2 linked regions of the Chondromyces crocatus genome follow. The protein of the gene in region 1 interacts with the protein of each later gene in a pairwise test. Links are inferred from orthologs where the notes say so. Each region holds a gene or a part of one and is shown on either strand. Other genes may lie near its edges.

Region 1 (8,365 bases):
ATCGAGCTGACCAGCGTGGCCGATCTCCCGGCGAACTCGGGCCTGGGCTCCTCGAGTTCGTTCACGGTCGCGCTTCTCAACGCGCTCCACACCTACAAGCGGGATTTCGTCTCTTCCGAGCAGCTCGCACGGGAGGCTTGCTCGATCGAGATGGATCGTCTGGGTGAGCCCGTCGGTCGGCAGGATCAGTACATTGCGGCCTACGGAAACATCACGGCGTTCACCTTCGAGACCGATGGCTCGGTTCACGTGGAGCCCGTCCCCGTTCGTGACGAGGTGATGGAGGAGCTGGAGTCGAACCTGCTCATCGTGTGGAGCGGGATCGAGAGACCGGCCCGGGTGGTGCTCGGCGAGCAGCGGGAGCGCATCACGCAGCTGGAGGCCGACGTGATCGAGCGCATGCACCGGATCAAGGAGATCGGTCACGAGGTCCGACGGCTCCTCGTGGCAGGAGCGCTGGACGAGTACGGCGACCTGCTCCATCTCCACTGGACCCAGAAGCGACGGCTGGCCTCGAAGATGACCGATCCGGTCATCGACGAGCACTACGAGGCAGCCCGCACCGCCGGAGCGCTCGGCGGCAAGCTGATGGGCGCCGGGGGCGGTGGGTTCTTCATGTTCTACGTCCGGCCAGGCGATCGGCGCCGTGTCATCGAGACGATGATCGGGCGGGGGCTCCGGATCCTCCGGTTCCGCTTCGACCTCGACGGGGCGCGCATCGTCGCGAACCTGCACCGGTCGTAGATCTGGGCAGCCGGCTCGGGGCCCGGCTATACATCGGCCATGTCCACGACCGAAGCGTTCGTCGATCAGTACCTCCGCGAGACGGCCGAGATCGCGCTGGCCACCCGCCGCGACGATCTCGCCGCGGTCATCGAGGTCCTGTTCAGCGCTTACCAGCAGGACAGGACCATCTACACCTGCGGGAATGGCGGCTCGGCCGCGAACGCGAGCCACCTGGCGTGTGACATCTCCAAGTTCACGTGGGTCGAAGGCAAGCGCCGCTTCAAGTGCACCTCCCTGTGCGACAACGCTGCGCTCATCAGCGCGCTGACGAACGACGTGGGCTTCAACCGGATCTTTCTGGAGCAGCTCGAAGGCCGGATCGTCGCGGGAGACGTGCTCGTCTGCCTGAGCGTCCATGGAGGCTCGGGCGCCGACAAGGCAGGTCCGTGGTCCCAGAACCTGGTGTCGGCGGCAGACTGCGCGAAGCGCGCCGAGGCAAAGGTCGTCGCGCTGGTGGGCTACGATGGGGGAGCGCTCCGGCAGATGGCCGATGCGAGCGTGATCGTCCCTCCCACCCGGGGCGGCACCACGTCGACGCCGCACGTGGAGGGGTTCCACGAGGTGTACCATCACCTGATCTGCGAGCGGCTTCGTCAGCTCGTGGCCGAAGCCTGACGCGAGGTTTCCATGGCGGGTCGCCCGGGGATCATCCTCGATCGTGACGGGACGATCATCGACGTGGTGCGCGATCCCGAGCTGGGGGTCGTGACCACGGCGTTCCACCCCCGGCAGCTCCGGCTGCTGCCAGGTGCGCTGGAAGGGATGCAGCAGCTCGTGGCCGCTGGGTTCACCCTGGCGATCGCCACCAACCAACCGGGGGCTGCGAAGGGCCAGATCCCCTGGGATGCCATCGAGCGCACGAACGGCGCGCTGCTGGATCTGCTGCGAAGCGAAGGTGTTCCCATCGAGGCACTCGAGGTCTGCCCTCACCACCCCGAGGGAGGACCGGGGGGAGATCCCGCCCTGGTCGGGCCCTGCGCGTGCCGCAAGCCAGCCCCCGGGATGATGACGAAGCTGGCGCGAACCCTCCATCTGGAGCCTTCGTCGACGTGGGTCATCGGGGACACGCCGAGCGATGTGACGGCAGCGCGCGCCGCCGGGATGAAGGCTGCACTCGTCTTCGATCCTCGCCGCTGTGAGCTGTGCCCGCTACGCGGCGGCCCTGAGGCTTCCTGTCCATCGACACGGCCGGATCTCGCTGCTCCCCGCATCGACCGGCTGGCCGAGTCAATCATCGCTATTTCGGCGCGAGCTGACCGATGAGCGGGCCGACCCGGCGCGAGAGAGGCTCTCTCTCGATGGTGGAGATTCCACTCGGATCAACGGGAGGCAGCTGGCTGATACGAGCTACCGTCGTGCCATCCGGGCCCAGACGGAGGAGTGGCTCTGCAACGAACATGGCGAACGACGCATACTCGTAGAGCCACTGAGCCAGCATCATCTCCGATTGCTCGGGCCCTGCCAGCACCACGGCATTCTCGATGACGGGCTCCGGATTCACCGTGCCGTCCTCTGCTGGCGCGGCGCCCCGGAAAAGGACGTCGTAGATCCCTGCTCCGCTGGAAAAGGCGCTGAGCTGCCAGCGGACTTCGTCGCCGTGGCCTCCCTCGTCGACGTCGGCGAGGATCGTACGGACGGCCTCGTTGAACAGCGCAACGATCGCCTTCGGCCCGGTGGGTCGGGGTGCGTGGACCGCGACCATCCCCGCCTGGATCAGCTGGAAGATCTGCCGGGTGGCTTCAAACTCGCCCTGGCCGACGACGCGCGCGATCTCTGCGATGGATCGGTGCCCATCGATGGCTTCCCAGGTCTGACGCAGGTCCTTGGCGGGCAGCGCGCGTCCAGCGATCCGCTCGGGGACGTGCTGAATCGAAGGGATCCTCTCGCGGAAGTAGCGCCCCTCGTCCATGCGGCGCACGGCCTCCATGAGAAGGCTGCTCACGGCGAGGTTCTGACGGCTGGCGATCTGCTCTTCGTCGAACCGCTCGAGGAAATAGAACACCCCATCCCCGGCAAGCAGCACCTGGTGGGCGATCTCCTCCGCTTGCCGACCCAGGAGCTGATAGAGGCGCGCTCGCTCCAGGAATCCGAGCCGCACGGCGACCTCGCCGAACCGCTGCTCGGGGCTGGTAGCGGCCAGGGTCGCGTCGATCTGCTCGCGACTCAGCGCGCCGTAGCGATAGAGCACCTCGCCGATGCGGTCGCTTTCGACCGCGGAGCGCGCACCGATGACGGTCCCGGCATCGAAAAAGAGCGAGCGCCCGACCGATCCATCGACGACGACCAGCTCTCCGTCCCAGCCAGCGTGGCCGACCAGAGAAATGATGTCGCAGAGCGCACCTGGCTTCGTGATCTCGCCGGCGAGCCGGACGACGGGTCCGTCTTCTTCGTCCCGCCGACCGTCCTCGCCGACGAAGCGCATGAAGACGACGTGCTCCGGCGAAGGCAACAGCCGGAAGGCTCCTCCTCTCGCCCGCAGCCAGCGGCTCGCTGCCTTGCCAACCGGGTGGGCGGTCCCGGTCGCGTCGATGCGTACCAGGTCCTGGCGCTCTGCGCTCATCGGTTACCCCCGCTTATACCAGCATCTGCGTCCGTAGGAGGTCCCTCGTGCTACCGTCCGCGCGTGTCCGCGCCCATCCCCAGCTCACCTACCGATCTCGCGTCCTCGCTCGGTCAGGCTCGTTACCTGGCGGATCCACCGCTCGCGCTCGCCCTCTGGCTCGCCCTGAAGATGGATCGCCCGCTCCTGCTCGAAGGACCCGCGGGCGTGGGGAAGACGGACCTCGCCCGGGCCTCCGCCCAAGCGCTCGGGCGCCAGCTCATCCGCCTGCAGTGCTACGAAGGCCTCGACGAAGCCAGAGCGCTCTTCGAGTGGGACTACGCCAAGCAGATGCTCTACACGCAGCTCCTGCGTGACTCGATCGGACGGGAGCTGGCGGACACGGCCGGGATTTCCGAAGCCGTGGAGCGACTCGCGGGAAGCGAGGATGTCTTCTTCAGCGAGCGCTTCCTGGTCCCACGGCCGCTGCTGGCAGCGCTGCGGAGTCCGGACCCCGTGGTGCTCCTGATCGATGAGGTCGACCGGGCAGACCCGGAGTTCGAGGCCTTTCTGCTCGAGGTGCTGAGCGAGATGTCCGTGAGCATCCCCGAGCTCGGAACCCTGCGCGCGATACACCCACCGCTCATCCTGCTCACCACGAACGCCACCCGAGAAATGACGGAAGCGTTGCGCCGGCGCTGCTTGCACGCCTTCCTCGACTACCCCACCCCGCAGCGAGAGATCGGGATTCTTCGGCTCGCACTCCCGGGGATCGAGGAGCGGCTCGCTGCACATGTGGCAGCCTTCGCCGCCGCGCTGCGCCAGATGGACCTACGCAAGCCGCCAGCGATCAGCGAGACCATCGACTGGGCGCGCGCGCTTCTGCTGCTGGGGCGGCAGGAGATTGATGCGGACATCGCGCGAGATACGCTGGGCGTGTTGCTGAAGCACCAGACGGATCGCGAAGCGGCAGAAGAGCGACTCGGACAGCTCGTCCGCGCAGCAGGGCAAGGCAGTACCTGAAGGGCGCCTCGGCAGGACGCCCCCCCTCCGCGCTCCCCATCGCGCGATGGACGCTCGCCGAGACGCTACCTGAGCTCGACCACGCGCTCGCCGAACAGCTTCTCGATCCGCCCCAGCATCACGTCATTCGGCTCGATGCGCAGATCTCTGCCCAGCGAGAGCAGCGCCTCCGCGCCATCATCGAGCTGGATCACGAGCTGAACGGGGCAAGCGCCTGGGCTCGCGCGGAGGAGCGCTCCGAGACGATCGAGGTGCTCTCGCCGTGCAATCCGTGATTTGAGGGTGATGGCGACGCTACGCGTCTGCGACAGGATCGCTTGAGACAGGAGCTGCGCCTCGTCCAGCAGCAGCGTCGGCTCACGAGGCGCCGCCTCGGCATCCTCGGATCCCTCTTCGACCATGGGGAAACTCACCTTCCCGGAGATCAGCAGCGGGTCCCCCTTGTTGAGGAGATCCGCGAACGCGTCGATCTGCTTCTCACGAACCTTCACCTCCACGCGCCCGTTGGTGTCCTCCAGCGTGAAGAAGGCGAGCTTCCCGCCTCCCCCCTTGAAAATTCGCTCGCGGTAGCCTTCGACGACCCCGCCGACCCGGACCCTGGACCAGGGATCCATGCTCGCCAGCCCGCTGATCGGGACCACCTGAAAGCGCGCGAGATCCATGCCGTAGCGATCGAGCGGGTGTCCGGAGACGTAGAAGCCGAGTGATTGCTTCTCGCGGCTCAGCGTCTCGCTCTGATCCCAGGGCTCGACCGAGGGATACTCATCCAGCCGCGGTCCCGCGGCCGGCTCCGCCTTGGCGAACAGGCCAAACATGGACGTCTGCCCGCTCTCTCGATCCTTGCTCGCGCTACGCGCTCGTTCCAGGGCGCGATCGATGGCCGCGAAGGCCCGCGCTCTGGAAATCCCCTTCGCCTGGAGGCTCGCCTCGAAGGCCCCGCACTGCACCAGCGACTCGAGTACCCCCTTGTTGACACGGCGGGGATCGATCCTCTCGGAGAAGTCGAACAGGTCCTTGAAGGAGCCGCCGGACGTCCGCGCCTCCAGGATCGCCTCGATCGCTGTCTCCCCGATGCCGCGGATGGCGCCGAGACCGAAGCGGATCTTGGGCTGGTATGGGTCCTTGAGCCTCGTCCCACGGCCCTTCGCGTTGCGCGCCTTGCCATTCGCGGTGCCGTCCGGCGCGCTGTACACCACCGTGAAGTCCATATGAGACTCGTTGATTTCCGGTGGCAGGATCTCCACCCCCCAGGCGCGCCCCTCCGCAATGATGCGCACGACCTTCTCGATCTTGTCTCGATCCGCCGTCATCAGCGCGCAAAGGAACTCGACCGGGTAGTGCGCCTTCATGTAGGCGGTCTGGTAGGTGAGGAGTGCGTATGCAGCGGAGTGGCTCTTGTTGAAGCCGTAGCCAGCGAAGTATTCGAGTAGACCGAAGATGCGCTCGGCATCCTCGATCTTCACGTCCTTCTTCAACGCTCCTTCGACGAAGACGGCCTTCTGCTTCGCCATCTCCTCGGGCTTCTTCTTGCCCATCGCGCGACGCAGCAGATCAGCGCCGCCGAGCGAATACCCGGCAAGCTGCTGCGCGATCTGCATGACCTGCTCCTGGTACACGATGACGCCGTAGGTAGGGACGAGCAGATCATCGACGAGCGGGTGCATCTTCTCGATGGGCTTGCGCCCATGCTTGCAGTCGACGAAGTCCTTCACCATGCCCGTGCCGAGGGGGCCGGGACGGTACAGCGCCACCGCGGCGACGATGTCCTCGAACAACGTGGGCCGCAGATCCTTGAAGAGCTGCTGCATCCCGCTCGACTCGAGCTGGAACACGCCGGTCGTCTCCCCCGACTGGAGCAGCTCGAAGGTCGCCGTGTCTTCGAGCGAGACGGTGCGGATGTCGAACCGCTCCTCCGGCGGCTTCGCCTGTTGCTCCGGGCGCTTCTGGATGAGGTTCGCCGCGATGTCGATGACGGTGAGCGTCTTCAGGCCGAGGAAGTCGAATTTGACGAGGCCCGCGAGTTCGACGTCGTCCTTGTAGTACTGAGTGACGAGGACATCGCCGTTCTTGAAGCAGGGCACGTGATCCCAGAGTGGCCCCTCGCTGATCACGACACCGGCGGCGTGCATGCCTGCGTGCCGGGTGAGGCCCTCGAGCTTCTGCGCCTGTTTCAGCAGCTCGGCGACCGTCGGATCGCTCTCCTGGAGCGCCTTCAGCTTCGGCTCGATCTCGAGCGCTTCCGGGATCGTGTACATCACGCCGGGGCTCTTCTGCGGGACCAGGCTCGCGATCTTCTGGGCCTCGTTCGCGGGGAACGCCATGGCGCGCCCGACGTCCTTGATCACGCTGCGCGCCTTCAGTTCGTGAAAGGTGGCGATCTGCCCGACGGAGTCCTTGCCGTAACGCTCGGCGACGTAGCTGATCACCTTGTCGCGTCGATCCATGCAAAAATCGACGTCGAAATCCGGCATGCTGACGCGCTCTGGATTCAGGAAGCGCTCGAAGAGGAGGTTGTACGGGAGAGGATCGAGATCGGTGATCCCCATCGCGTACGCGACCAGTGAACCGGCCCCCGAGCCGCGGCCCGGCCCGACCGGGATGTTGTGCTCCTTGCCGTAGCGAATGAAGTCCCAGACGATGAGGAAGTAGCCCGGAAAGCCCATCTTCACGATGACGTCGAGTTCGATCTGCAGGCGCGCTGCATAGACGCTTTCGTCGATGGTCTTTCCCGTCCTGCGAATCTCCACCAGGCGCTTTTCCAGCCCCTCCTTCGCCACGTGGCGGAAGTACGAGTCGGTGTCGTAGCCGCTCGGAAGCGGAAACTGCGGGAGCATCGGCTTGCCGAGCTTCAGCTTCAGCCCCGAGCAGCGTTCGGTGATCGCCATCGTCGCGCGCACGGCCTCGGGCCAGTCGCGGAACCGGTGGACCATCTCCTCTGCCGGCTTGAGGAACATCTCGAAGCTGCCGTGGTGTGCTTCCGTCGCTTCCGCGTAGGTGCGGTTCGCCGCGATGCAGGAGAGGTAGAGCTGCCCCTCGCCATCGTCGCGCTCGGCGAAGTGAGCGTCATTGGTGGCCACCACCGGCAGGCCGAGATCTGCGGCTGCCCGTGTGAGGATGCCGTTCAGCACCGTCTGCTCGACGAGACCGTGATCCTGCAGCTCCACGTACAGGCTGCCGGGCTCGAAGCAGGCCCTGAGCCGATCGAGCTCCGCGCGCCCTTCGCCCTCGCCCTGTTCGAGGATCCGCTGCGCCACCACCCCACCCATGCAGCCGCTCAGGCCGATGATTCCCTTCTGGTACTTGGCGACGGTGTCGAGGCGAACGCTGGGGCCGAGCCCACTCGCAGGCTCGACATGACCCGCCGAGACGATGCGGACCAGGTTGTGGTAGCCCTCCTCCGAGGCAGCGAGCAGCACGAGGTGGTCGAGCGGCGTCTCGTCCGCACCATTGCGCGCCACCTGGGGCGCCCCCCAGCCACGCGCGACGTTGACCTCGCAACCGAGGATCGCGAGGAGGCCCTTTTCCTGGCACGCCTTGTAGTGCTGGATGGCGCCGAACATGTTTCCATGGTCGGTCAGCGCCACGGCCTTCATCCCCAGCTTCTTCGCCTGAGCTGCGAGGTCCTTGACCTTCAGCGCCCCATCCAGGAGCGAGTACTGGGAGTGAACATGCAGGTGAGTGAATTCAGCGGTCACGGGAGTAGGTTCGTCCGGTGGGGAGGATCATCGACGATGAGGGTGAATGGTGGCAGTTCGCCCGGCGGGGCGCCCGAACCACCGCAGAAACCTTGGCCCCGACACCGCATTCCGCTACGTCGGGGGACGCTGCCGATCGTGTCGTATGCACCTTTGGCGAGGGCTCTGGTCAGCCTGCGTCGAGGACGGCATAGCGCATCGCGGCACAGGGATCGCCCTTGAAGAAGGTGGTGTGATGGCGATAGCCTCTGGCACCATCCGTGGGCTTGCCTGCTTCGGAGCGCTCCGTCGCTCCAGCGCTCTGAAAAAGTGAGGTTCAGCA
Region 2 (4,991 bases), 5.9 Mb from region 1 along the record:
TCTGCGGGCGGCGCAGGCGTCGGACTGACGAGGTGAGCCCGTTGCTCCCTCTGCGCAGGGGGTTCGGGTCCAGCATCGCCGTCCTCGATCAGCGCTTCAGGAGCCAAGGTCTCCACGCGACCAGCGCTGGGCGCTCGGCTCGGCACCAGCATGACCGAGGTGGGCAGCGAGTCACGATCACTCGAGGAGAGAATCGGCGTTGGCGCAAAGTCCTGCTCGAAGCTCTCCGGGGTGGCCTCGGGAGGTGCCGCTGGCACCCGAGGGTTTCCGAGCCCTTCGACGAGAGGGTCTACCGGCGCTGCGTCGCCTGGAGGCGGCGGCTTCGTCGGCGCCTCGTTGGAGGCGAGACCAGGTTCCTCCCGTGGAGGCACCTTCGCTCCCTTGCCGAAGCCTGCCGCCCTCGCCGCCAGCAACCGGCTGATGTCCTTCGCAGAGAGCGAAGCGGTCGCACCGGCTACCCCGGGCCCCACACTCTCGAGGAGGGCATCGAGCTCGTCGGTCCCCATGGCCCGTGTCGGCTCGTCGTCGGCCTGGGGCGGCGGCGGCCGCAGCGGTGTCGGTCTGCTGGCTTCGGGCACACCGCCCGCGCTTCCAGCTCCGGCCGAACTCGGGTCTTGTCTCGATCCGGTCCCCACGACCCGAAGGTTACTACGCCTTCCGGGGCGGACGCACAATCGCGGTAACCTGAGGTGACCAACCTCTCGTCACCTTTCACTCGCCCGGTGCGGCGGCTCACGCATCAACGGGACTCGTCCCGCGCGTCGTCCTCAACCATCCCCCTGGAGTGTTCATGCGCCTCGGAAAACGCTTGGCAAACCTCGTCATTTCGGACATCCGCGCCATGAGTCGGGCCTGCGAGGCGGTCTCCGGCATCAACCTCGGCCAGGGAATCTGCGATCTCCCCACCCCGCCCCCCGTTGCGGATGCGGCGCGTGCCGCCATCCAGGACAACAAGGTGATCTACACCGCCCCTGAGGGCATCGCCCCCCTGCGGGCCGAGATCGCCGCAAAAATACAGCGGTGCTACGGCCTGAGTTACGACCCCACCAGCGAGGTCGTGGTCACGTCCGGAGCAACGGGAGCATTCGCCGCCACGCTCCTCGCGCTCTTCGACCCAGGAGACGAAATCATCCTCTTCGAGCCCTATTATGGCTACCACCTCAATACCGTCATCGCGTTTGGGCTGACCCCTGTCCTTGTCCCGACCCGACCACCGAACTGGACCTTCGAGCGCTCCGATCTCGAGCAGGCCATCACCTCCCGAACGCGGGGCATCGTGGTCTGCACGCCATCGAACCCGAGTGGAAAGGTGTGGTCGACGGCAGAGCTGGATGCCATCGCTGAATTTTGTGAGGCGCATGATCTCATCGCGATCACGGACGAGATCTACGAGCACATCATCTTCGATGAGGCGAAGCACATCCCGCTCGCGACCCGTCGGACCGCGCGAGAGCGCACGGTCACGATATCGGGCTTCTCCAAAACGTTTGCCATCACGGGCTGGAGACTCGGTTATCTCAGCGCGCCGCGGGAACTTTCGCAGCGAATCACAGTTATCCACGACCTGCTGTACGTCTGCGCCCCCACGCCTCTTCAGTATGGGTTGATTGCGGGGCTGGGAATGCAGGATGGGTATTACACCGAACTTTCGACCTCTTATGCGCGGAAGAGGTCGATCCTGTGCGATGCCTTGCAAGCATCTGGCCTCACTCCTTATGTGCCCAAAGGAGCCTACTATGTGCTCGCAGACATCCGCCGGCTGGCCGCACCCAATGCCAAGTCCGCCGCCCTTTTGCTCCTCGAACGCACGGGTGTGGCCTCCGTCCCAGGCACGTCGTTCTTCGCAGATCCCGTGGGAGAGACCCTGGTGAGGTTCTGCTTCGCCAAGGAAGATCACGTTCTCGAAGAGGCAGCGCGGAGGTTGCGCGCACTCTAGGGGGAATTGCGCTCCACCACCGTCTCGCGGTCACATTGCCCCACCCACGCCTCTCCTGCGTCGCGCTTTTCGCGGGCCAGGAACGATACAAAGTGAGGTCGTCGAGAAAGTCGCCGCACAAGGTGCAACGTCGAGTGACATTCGCATCACGGCTTACACCGATCCTGCTGCGGGATTTTCTCTTTCACAGGAGCGCGGCTTCAGTTATCCCGGAGATTGGTGGCGCTGGCGCGCCAGATGGGAGTGGGTAGCCGCCATGTCGAAACAAAGTGATTACAATAGGGTATTTCGGATCCCTATTGTGATGGCACTCGATTGTTCTCCATTGTTACTGAGCCGCTGCCGCAAGGTCGCCATGAGGAGACGGCTCCTCGTCCGCACCTGCGAGTCAGCATCCGCGTGGAAGACGGCCATTGCATTGAGACCACAAGTGATCGTCGTACCCAGTCATCTGCACGATCGCGAACCGGATCGATTCATCCTGCTTGCCAATGAGGCAGGTGCGCGCCTCGTCGTGCTCGAGTCCGAACAGCTGCCTCTGGAGGAGCTTGCGGGACACCTCTCCTCCGCGCTGTGCGATGCGGCCCAAGCGCGTGCTTAGCAGGCAACACGAGTGCTCATGCCCTGCGGGACTCTCCTCGGGGACCGCAGTGTGCCTGCTGGGCGCGAGGGGAGATCCCTCATGAGAATCAACGCCAACGCTCGGCGCTGTCAGTGCGCTCGTCGGAACGGTGAGCTGGTGTCGACGCGCGTCGAGAACGGCCTGACCCATCCTGTTCGAGTGCGTGCTTCATCCCGACACGCTCCTCATCCCCACGCGAACGCTCGACGCTAGCGCCGCGCGATCCCCCACGTCCGAGCCCTCCGCCACAGATTTCGAGCGCTACGTCACAAGGACGCTCGCCTGGGCGCTCTCGCTGGTCCGAAAGCGCCTGACCTCGACCGAGTCGGGCTTTCGCTCCCGCGGGGTGCATGCGACCCTGCGCAGACCCTGTCCCGGAAGCATCGGAAGGAGGGAGCAGAACCCACCGCACTTCCGGGACGATTCGGAACGGAGGGAGCATGTCCAACTCGTTCGCCGATGTGAACCGTTACTTCGAGCGCGCAGCCTCAATCCTGGGGCTCTCGGAGGCGGTGAAGAAGCAGCTCGAGACGCCGCACCGCGAGATCCGGGTGGAGTGCAACATCCGCATGGATGATGGCACGATCGGAACGTTTACCGGATTCCGCGTCCAGCATGACAATGCACGCGGCCCCTTCAAGGGCGGGCTTCGCTTCCATCCGGAAGTGGAGATCGACGAAGTCCGGGCGCTCGCGTCGCTCATGACCTGGAAAACGGCGGTCGTCGGCATCCCCTACGGAGGGGCCAAGGGGGGAATCACCGTCGATCCGGCCACCCTCTCTCGGGGGGAGCTCGAGCGGCTCACCCGGAAATTCACGGCCGGCATTCACGAACTCATCGGCGATACGGTCGACATTCCGGCTCCCGACGTGAACACCAACGCTCAGGTGATGGCATGGATCATGGATGAGTATTCCAAGTTCCATGGTTTCCGGCCCGGCGTGGTGACGGGCAAGCCGGTCGATCTTTTCGGCTCGGTGGGACGTGAAGAGGCGACCGGCCGCGGTGTCATGATCGCCACAGAGGAGCACCTCAAGTCACAAGGCAAAACCCTCGCTGATGCGACTTACATCATTCAGGGTTTCGGCAATGTGGGCAACAACGCGGCCCGGCTCATCGCAGGCGCCGGCGGAAAAATATTGGGTATCGGGGATCACACTGGCTCGTACTACGACCCGGCAGGACTCGACATTTCAGGTGCGCTCGCCTGGCAGGCGACTCATCGCTCGCTCGCGGGCTGGAAGGCCCCCAGCGTGCAGCGGGAAGCGCTCGTCCTTCAGCGCGGTGATGTGCTGATTCCCGCGGCGCTCGGCGGAGTGATCACCCCCGTCGTCGCTCGTGAAGTTCAGTGTTCACTCATCGTCGAGGGAGCCAACGGCCCCACCACGCCGGATGCCGACGAAATTCTTCATCGGCGAGGGATCACCGTCATTCCTGATATATATGCCAACGCGGGGGGCGTGACCGTGAGCTACTTCGAGTGGGTCCAGAACATTCAGCAGTTTGCTTGGGATGAAGCGCGTGTACGGCGAGAGCTCGAGACGATCATGCGCCCCGCCTACGCAAAGCTCGCGGAGGTAGCCCAGGCGCACTCGGTCGACATGCGGACCGCGGCGTTCATCGTTGCGATCGACCGAGTCGCTCGAGCCACAGAGCTGCGCGGCGCTTAGCGTGACAGGGGGGGGAAATGAACGAAGTGTCTTGTCAGGTCACACGCGCGTTGCTCGATGCGGCGCGCGTGGAGGGGTTCTCTTCAGAACAACTATTTCACGGACGACGCTTCTCGCTGGAGAGGCTCAGCGATCCGAAGAGCCGCGTCGACTGGGATACGTTCGCGACACTCTGCGATCGACTCGAGGCCATCTGTCAGAGCCCCGAGCAAGCCGCCCGTATCGGCGCCGGGCTTTTGACGGCTCCTCCTCACGATGTCGTACGCCGTCTGGCCGGCCTCCTCGCAGACGCTCGCGACGTCTACGACCTCGCGGCCCGCTGGATCGTGCCGCTCGCGTTCCTTCACATGCAGACCACGCTCTGCCGAGAGCCCGACGGGCGGCTCCTCCTGGCGATGGAGTTTCCCTCATGTTTTCGCTCGGGCCGTAGCTTCTTCCGCATCTGCCGCGGCGCCATGGCAGCCACACCCACGCTGCTCGGCCTCCCCTGGGCTCCTGTCGAGGCCCACATCGAGGACCACCGCGCCACGTACACCATCACGCCTCCTCCTCCGATGCCGCTGCTCGAGCGCGCCCGACGCGGCTCGCGGGCCTTGCTCGGCCTTCGAGCCCTCACGGAAGAGATGGCCCGCATGCGCGCGGAGCTTCAGGAGGCCCATGTGGCGCTGCTTCGCAGCAAGCAGGATCTCCAGGGCGTCCTCGAAAGCATCCCCGACCTCGTCCTCATTCATCGCGACGGGCTCGTGGTCTGGGCCAACCAGGC

The links.
Region 2: the proteins of dnaE (region 1) and CMC5_RS03125 interact in binary tests that used the Escherichia coli proteins (3 or more experiments, as listed by UniProt). The link is inferred for Chondromyces crocatus from one-to-one orthologs.

Annotation. Positions count from the first base shown.
Region 1 is NZ_CP012159.1:6,749,250-6,757,614, forward strand. What follows is about bases 4,214-8,365. They hold dnaE (DNA polymerase III subunit alpha), read right to left. Parts: upstream 8,044-8,365; coding sequence 4,414-8,043; downstream 4,214-4,413. Other genes in these bases: CMC5_RS24570 (AAA family ATPase), read left to right, coding at 4,214-4,348; CMC5_RS24580 (hypothetical protein), read left to right, coding at 8,365-8,365. Outside these bases: CMC5_RS24550 (GHMP family kinase ATP-binding protein), read left to right, coding at 1-744; CMC5_RS24555 (D-sedoheptulose-7-phosphate isomerase), read left to right, coding at 784-1,401; CMC5_RS24560 (D-glycero-alpha-D-manno-heptose-1,7-bisphosphate 7-phosphatase), read left to right, coding at 1,414-2,049; CMC5_RS24565 (DUF4388 domain-containing protein), read right to left, coding at 2,024-3,346; more of CMC5_RS24570, read left to right, coding at 3,410-4,213. UniProt on the Escherichia coli protein: DNA polymerase III is a complex, multichain enzyme responsible for most of the replicative synthesis in bacteria. This DNA polymerase also exhibits 3' to 5' exonuclease activity. The alpha chain is the DNA polymerase catalytic subunit.
Region 2 is NZ_CP012159.1:820,969-825,959, reverse strand. What follows is about bases 8-2,863. They hold CMC5_RS03125 (pyridoxal phosphate-dependent aminotransferase), read left to right. Parts: upstream 8-790; coding sequence 791-1,936; downstream 1,937-2,863. Other genes in these bases: CMC5_RS43930 (hypothetical protein), read left to right, coding at 8-36. In the rest of the region: more of CMC5_RS43930, read left to right, coding at 1-7; CMC5_RS03115 (Glu/Leu/Phe/Val dehydrogenase dimerization domain-containing protein), read left to right, coding at 2,999-4,228; CMC5_RS03110 (hybrid sensor histidine kinase/response regulator), read left to right, coding at 4,246-4,991. UniProt on the Escherichia coli protein: Shows aminotransferase activity with methionine and histidine as substrates, and to a lesser extent also with phenylalanine.